DNA from 2 places in the Fulvivirga lutea genome. Region 2 is predicted to be linked to the other one. Evidence: riboswitches for the same ligand, from Rfam matches in the RefSeq annotation. Region 2 holds a riboswitch; the other holds the start of a gene.

Region 1 (3,425 bases), 1.9 Mb from region 2:
CACAACCAGCCTTCCCAAATATCAGTTTCGAAATTTGTTAGGCGTATTCAGCGCTATAGACATATTAAATGAAAGAGGCTATAGCATCTCAAATGAAGCCATTACAAGTGGGGTTCACAAAGTATTTGATTTAACGAATTTAAAAGGACGCTGGCAGAAGCTGGCAGAAAAGCCACTAATGTACTGTGACGTTGGCCATAATGAAGCCGGTATAATATATATTCTTGATCAGATCAATTCACTTCAGTTTGAGAAACTCCATATAGTTTTAGGCATGGTTAACGATAAGGATGTGAGTAAAATTCTTTCTCTATTACCTAAAAATGCGACTTATTACTTTTGCCAGGCAAATATTCCAAGAGCTATGGCTGCAGAAGCACTTGCTGAAAAGGGTAATCAATTTGGTTTGGCAGGAATTGTTATAAAGAATGTGAATGAGGCGGTAGATGCCGCTAGAAGTAATGCTAATTTGAATGATTTGATATTTATTGGAGGAAGCAATTTTGTGGTGGCTGAATTAGATAATCTTTAAGTTTGCAGCTTTATACGTAAGCATGGGTAGAAGAAAATTAAGAAAGTTTGCTGAAATAGCTGAAAGGCCTAATGTAGTTGAGCCAAGTAAAGAGATTTATGAGAAAGTGAAAGGAAAATGGAACGAGTTGATTTTTAGAAATGATCAACCGATTACATTGGAACTGGCATGTGGCAGAGGAGAATATTCCATTGGCTTGGCAAGAATCTTTCCGGAACGAAACCACATAGGTATAGATATTAAAGGAGATCGAATTTGGAAAGGAAGTGGCATTGCTTTAGATGAAGGCCTTTCGAATGTTGCTTTCCTAAGAACACACATGTTAGAACTTTCTAATTTTTTCGAGAAAAATGAAGTAAGTGAAATTTGGATTACTTTCCCCGACCCAAGACCTAGGGATCGAGATGAGAAGCGAAGAGTTACTCATGATCGTTATTTAGATATCTATAAATCGTTAGTGAAGAGCGATGCTGTTATTCGATTAAAAACTGATAATACGGGTTTATTTGAATATTCATTAGAAGTATTGAAAAACAGAACCGACATTAAAGACCTCACATATACCTTCGATTTATACCACTCCGAGCTGAAACCTGAATGTCATGATATTCGCACTAGATATGAAAAGAAGTTTAGTGAAGAGGGGCATGATATTAAATATCTGCGGTTTTCGTTTGTGAATTAAACCAGAATCATTTTTTAGATCGTTTAATACGGGTAGCTTTGCAGTACCCGTAAGGCTTGACCGTGTTTTTTAAACCTAACAATAAAACAATACCGAGTGAGCCTTTTTCCAAAACAAGGCCTCATCCGTTCGTCAGTTGATGGACGGACCTCGTCCGCCAGTTGGCGGGCAGGATAACAGTGGACTGTTGCGGTAAGTCTGGCAGCTCAAATCCTGTCAAATCAGGGGTTTAAAATAACCTTTTGACGCCTTACGGGTTATTTTTACTATCAAATGTATTTTGTATTAATTTATACTATATATTTGATTCAAAGTTCTTTAAGATACTCTTATCAAGAAAGGCAGAGGGACATGGCCCTGTGAAGCCTTGGCAACCACCACTCATTTATTTGAGGGAAAGGTGCTAAATCCATCCTGACGAATACTGTCAGGAGAGATAAGTCAGAATAGATGCATTTTATTAAAGCTCTCCTGACATATCGGGAGAGCTTTTTTTTTGAATTAACTAAACTGTTTATATGCCATTAGCGCATCAATCATTTTTAAAACTGAGTGGACTAGAACCGCTTATCATTACGCCTGAATCTAATTTTGTAAATGTAGGCGAGCGTACCAATGTTACTGGCTCAAAGAAATTTCTGAACCTAATTAAAGCCGATGATTTTGACGCAGCCTTAGAAGTAGCCCGTGAACAGGTAGAAGGTGGGGCGCAAATCATCGATGTGAACATGGATGAAGGTATGTTGGATGGCGAGGAAGCAATGGTTAGGTTCTTAAACCTCATCGCGTCTGAGCCTGATATTGCCAGAGTTCCTATTATGATTGATTCCTCCAAATGGCACATTATTGAGGCGGGTCTTAGGTGCATACAGGGCAAAGGAGTGGTTAACTCCATCAGTTTGAAGGCAGGTGAAGAAGAATTTATACATCAGGCCAAAGTGATTAAAAGATATGGCGCTGCCGTAATTGTTATGGCTTTTGATGAGGATGGTCAGGCAGATACTTATCAAAGGCGCATTGATATTTGTAAAAGATCCTATGACATACTGGTGAATGAAGTAAAATTCAATCCAAACGACATTATTTTCGATCCGAACATCTTTCCTGTCGCTACTGGTATGGAAGAACATCGAAAGAATGCTTTAGACTTTTTTAATGCTACAAAATGGATCAGAGAGAACTTGCCGGGTGCACATGTGAGTGGCGGAGTGAGCAATGTTTCTTTTTCATTTAGAGGTAATAATAGGGTGCGTGAAGCTATGCATGCAGCATTTCTTTATCATGGCATTAAAAACGGGATGGACATGGGCATTGTCAACCCCACCATGTTAGAGGTGTATGATGAGATACCTAAAGACCTATTAGAGCATGTTGAAGACGTATTACTCGATAGGAGAGATGATGCAACTGAGAGGCTTTTAACTTTTGCTGAACAGGTGAAAGGAGGCTCAAAGAAGAGAGAAGTAGATGATGCCTGGAGAAAAGAACCAGTAGAAAAACGCTTAGAACATGCGCTTGTAAAAGGTATAATTGAGTTTATTGATGAGGATACTGAGGAAGCTAGAGCAAAGTTAGAAAGTCCACTGAAGGTTATTGAAGGCCCGTTAATGGACGGAATGAATGTAGTGGGTGATTTGTTTGGTTCGGGTAAAATGTTCCTGCCACAGGTGGTAAAAAGTGCCAGAGTGATGAAAAAGGCCGTGGCTTACCTTGAACCATTCATGGAAGAAGAAAAGAGAAAGAACAATTCGCCAAAAGCAGGTAAGAAAATACTTCTTGCTACAGTTAAGGGAGATGTGCACGATATTGGTAAGAATATAGTAGGAGTTGTACTTGCCTGTAACAACTATGAAATAATTGATATGGGTGTAATGGTACCTGCTGATAAAATTATTTCCAAGGCAATTGAAGAAGAGGTAATAGCTATTGGTCTCAGCGGGTTGATTACGCCTTCACTGGACGAAATGGTAGATGTTGCTAAAGAAATGCAGCGTCAGAACCTTAAAATTCCCTTGTTGATTGGTGGTGCCACCACCTCTAGAATTCACACTGCGGTTAAAATTGATCCTAATTATGAAGGGGCGGTTGTTCATGTGTTAGATGCAAGTAGAAGTGTTCCTGTTGTTGGTGATCTTGTTGGCGAAAAAAGTAGGGAGAAATTCCATACCAATGTAAAAGAGGAATATAAAGTGCTGCGAGAGGGGCATG
Region 2 (3,425 bases):
TTTGCGTGCTCTGTGCTTCTGATTTTACTGAAGGCATTGGCTAAATCATTTTTAATGTCATCGATATGTTCTATTCCAACAGATATTCTTAGAAGGTTTGGTAAAACCCCGGAAGACAGTTGCTCCTCTTCACTTAGCTGCTGATGGGTAGTGGCTGATGGTTGAATGATCAGTGTTTTTGCATCTCCCACATTAGCTAAATGACTTACCAATTCAAGGCTATCAATAAACTTTGTTGCTTCTTCTTTGCCTCCTTTAATGACAAAAGACAATACACCACCAAAACCATTTTTCAGGTACTTTTTAGCAAGTGCATGGTAGCTACTGGTCTCTAATCCGGGGTAGTTCACTGATTCTACCAACGGATGTGCATCTAACCACTTGGCCAATTCAAGTGCATTATCTACAGTACGTTGCACTCTCAGAGAAAGAGTTTCCAACCCCTGTAAAAGCAAGAAAGAGTTAAATGGACTTAATGCAGGACCGAAATCTCGCAAACCTTCTACTCTTGCTCGAATGGCGAAAGCGATGTTTGGTAAACCTAACGGATTATCGAAGCCAAATGTATCCCAGAATTTTAGGCCATGATACCCTTCTGATGGCTCAGTAAAATCAGGGAATTTACCATTGCCCCAATTGAAATTACCAGAGTCGATAATTACGCCACCGATAGATGTACCATGTCCGCCAATCCATTTAGTAGCAGAGGCAGTAACCACTGCGGCACCATGTTCAATAGGTCTGAATAAATAACCGCCAGCACCAAAGGTGTTGTCCACAACCAAAGGAATGTCGTGTTTGTTGGCCAGCTCTGCAATGGCATCAAAATCAGGTACGTTAAAACCGGGATTACCTATGGTTTCCAAATAAATGGCTTTCGTATTCTCATCGATGAGTTGGGAGAAATGTTCTGCTTTATCACTCTCGGCAAATCGCACTTCAATGCCTAACCGCTTGAATGCAACTTTAAATTGATTATAAGTTCCACCGTACAAAAAGGAGGTGGAAACAAAATTATCTCCAGCTCTAAGAATGTTATTAAGCGCTATAAACTGGGCCGCTTGCCCGGAACCCACTGCTAAAGCAGCCACTCCGCCTTCCAATGCTGCGATGCGCTTTTCAAACACATCGGTGGTTGGATTCATAATTCGGGTGTAGATGTTGCCAAACTCCTTAAGCGCAAAAAGATTCGCGCCATGCTCAGCATTTTTAAAGGTATAAGATGAAGTTTGGTACAAAGGCACCGCTCTTGAACGTGTGCTCTCTTCTACATTTTCGTATCCAGCGTGTAGCTGTAGTGTTTCAAAATTTAATTGTGTTGACATGTTTTCTAATTGTTAGGGGTTAATAAAAATTTAATAGGCGTTTTGTTGCTCAGATTGTCATTTACGGGGCATCTGTACTCAATTTCTTTGAGCCATTTTACCCGTTGACCTTCGTTGAGTTTGGTTGAAGTTTTAAGGTTTACCTGAATGTTTTTGTAACCTGCCCTTTCGGTAAAAGAGGTGCCGAAAAGCCTTGCGGGGTCTAAGTCGCCATCGATATCTATTTCTAAATCTTTTAGATTGATGTTTTGCTCTTTGGCGACAATGTGGGCTACCACATTGATGCAGCCTGCATAACCCGCAAGAATATATTCTACCGGATTGGGCGCCAGGTCAGTTCCACCAAGGGCTTCGGGTTCGTCTACAGTAAGGTTAAAACCTCTTACGTTGATGTTCGTTTTTGCTGGTGATTCACTCCTTGAGCGCACCGAAAAGTTCAATGTCTTTGACATTTTTTCTCGTAATTAATAATGTTGTAAATGTGATTTTGGGAGGGTGAGGATTTGGATTGGATGTGCTATCTCCTTTTGATGAAATTGTCATTCTGAATTGATTTCAAAATCTGATTCCATCATTTGTCGAGACCCTGAATCCCCGCCTGAATGGTACGGGCAGGAAGTTCAGGGTGACAGTAAAAAAGAAAGAAAACTAATCGAAATTCACCCAAAGGCGAAGGTTGCTGTGACTAACAACAGCGCGCCATGCTGTTACAGCAACAGCAACACGACATTGAATAAGGAGATTGCATCAAAGAGTTGAGACTTCTTTGAAATGTGGCAAGTAATCCTGTTTGGTGTTGAATTGATCTTTTCATTGTTATCAATTTATATTCTCCCTTGTCGGCCACTCGGCAAACATTCTTGGGATCAGGATTTAGCACCTTTCTACTTTTGGTTTCGATGGTTGCTAGCGCTTCTTTGAGCCTGTCTCTCCACGCTTCTTTATAAATCGATTTACTCAGATGAGCTTATCGAATTGATGGTGTAAACGTAGTTACGGAATTTTAGGTTTCCAAATTTTTTTTAATTGAAAGTTTTAAGTTCAAAGTTCTAATAATTGTAAAATTCTGATTTTGAGATAGTTGTACTGGAAATAATTTAATTGTTATGGGTGAGCGCTTGTTGAGAGCCGTTTATTCCTCAGTTTTTGGATCAAATGTTACAGGAATTACCAAACGAGTTCTTACCGGTTTTCCTCTTTGTTCAGCAGGGCTGAAGGGGAAGTTCAGATTCTTTAAAGCGTTTAAGGTAGCCTGATCCGCAAGTTCATTGTAGCCCCTTACGATTTTGAATTCGTCCATTTGACCTAGAGTGTCAACTGTGAATTGGATAAAGACTCTACCTTTCTCTTTAAGTTCGGCTGGATATTTTACCGCTTTAGAAATTGCTTCGAAGAATTTGGGATATCCGCCAATTGGTTCGGCTTGAGTTTCCACAATGATTCCGAGAAATGGGATGTCATTATCTTCGAATTCGGTTTGTATTAGTGAGTCAATTGCATATTCGAGCTCCAAACTATCTAGTTCTTTGGTTTGAGCGTTAATGTTAATCGAAGTGGCAGTTGCAATAAATGTAGCAGCAGCGTATTTCAAAAACCTGTGACTCAACTGAGACCGCTTAAAAACTCCACATATTGGGTTTAATGACTTTGAAATTATCCGTTGGATTTCTTCATCAGATTTATTCCTAAAGTCAATAAGTTCTTTCGAGCATTTGTTGCAGTTGAATCCGTCCATGGTTGGTTCCATAGAGTTGAGATTCTCTGGACAACTGAATTCCAGGTTGATATTTTTTTTCACGCTCATCCAGTAACGGCTTTCAACAGTGAATATAGAACATTGAACTAATAAACTATTCCTTCACCAACTCTAACCCTTTATTAATTCCCACTTCCGTAGCAGGAATACCTTCAGCCATCCATTGCGGCATGGGTTTGTCCATTAAATAATGATCGAAAAACTGGTTCATACGAATGTTAAAATCACGTTTGTTTTCCCATTTGGTTGGCCAGTGCGGTTCGCCTTTATAATTCAACATCCAAACCGGTTTGTTCAATCTTCTTAGCGCTACATAATATTCAATGCCCTGATACCATGGCACA

Evidence for each region. A riboswitch is a leader RNA that binds a small molecule or an ion and turns the genes downstream of it on or off. The one in region 2 is predicted to bind S-adenosylmethionine.
Region 1: linked by a shared signal. The riboswitch ahead of metH (methionine synthase) and the one ahead of JR347_RS05565 (OsmC family protein) in region 2 are both predicted to bind S-adenosylmethionine.

The regions. Positions count from the first base shown of each region.
Region 1 covers NZ_CP070608.1:3,129,351-3,132,775, reverse strand. Annotated here, with positions in the region: gene JR347_RS14055 (bifunctional folylpolyglutamate synthase/dihydrofolate synthase) at 1-532, shown strand, start outside; gene trmB (tRNA (guanosine(46)-N7)-methyltransferase TrmB) at 555-1,217, shown strand; SAM riboswitch class I at 1,544-1,660, shown strand; gene metH (methionine synthase) at 1,736-3,425, shown strand, end outside.
Region 2 covers NZ_CP070608.1:1,210,518-1,213,942, forward strand. Annotated here, with positions in the region: gene JR347_RS05555 (homoserine O-acetyltransferase family protein) at 1-37, opposite strand, end outside; gene JR347_RS05560 (O-acetylhomoserine aminocarboxypropyltransferase/cysteine synthase family protein) at 1-1,325, opposite strand, end outside; gene JR347_RS05565 (OsmC family protein) at 1,331-1,777, opposite strand; SAM riboswitch class I at 2,147-2,275, opposite strand; gene JR347_RS05570 (energy transducer TonB) at 2,458-3,129, opposite strand; gene JR347_RS05575 (alpha/beta hydrolase family protein) at 3,176-3,425, opposite strand, start outside.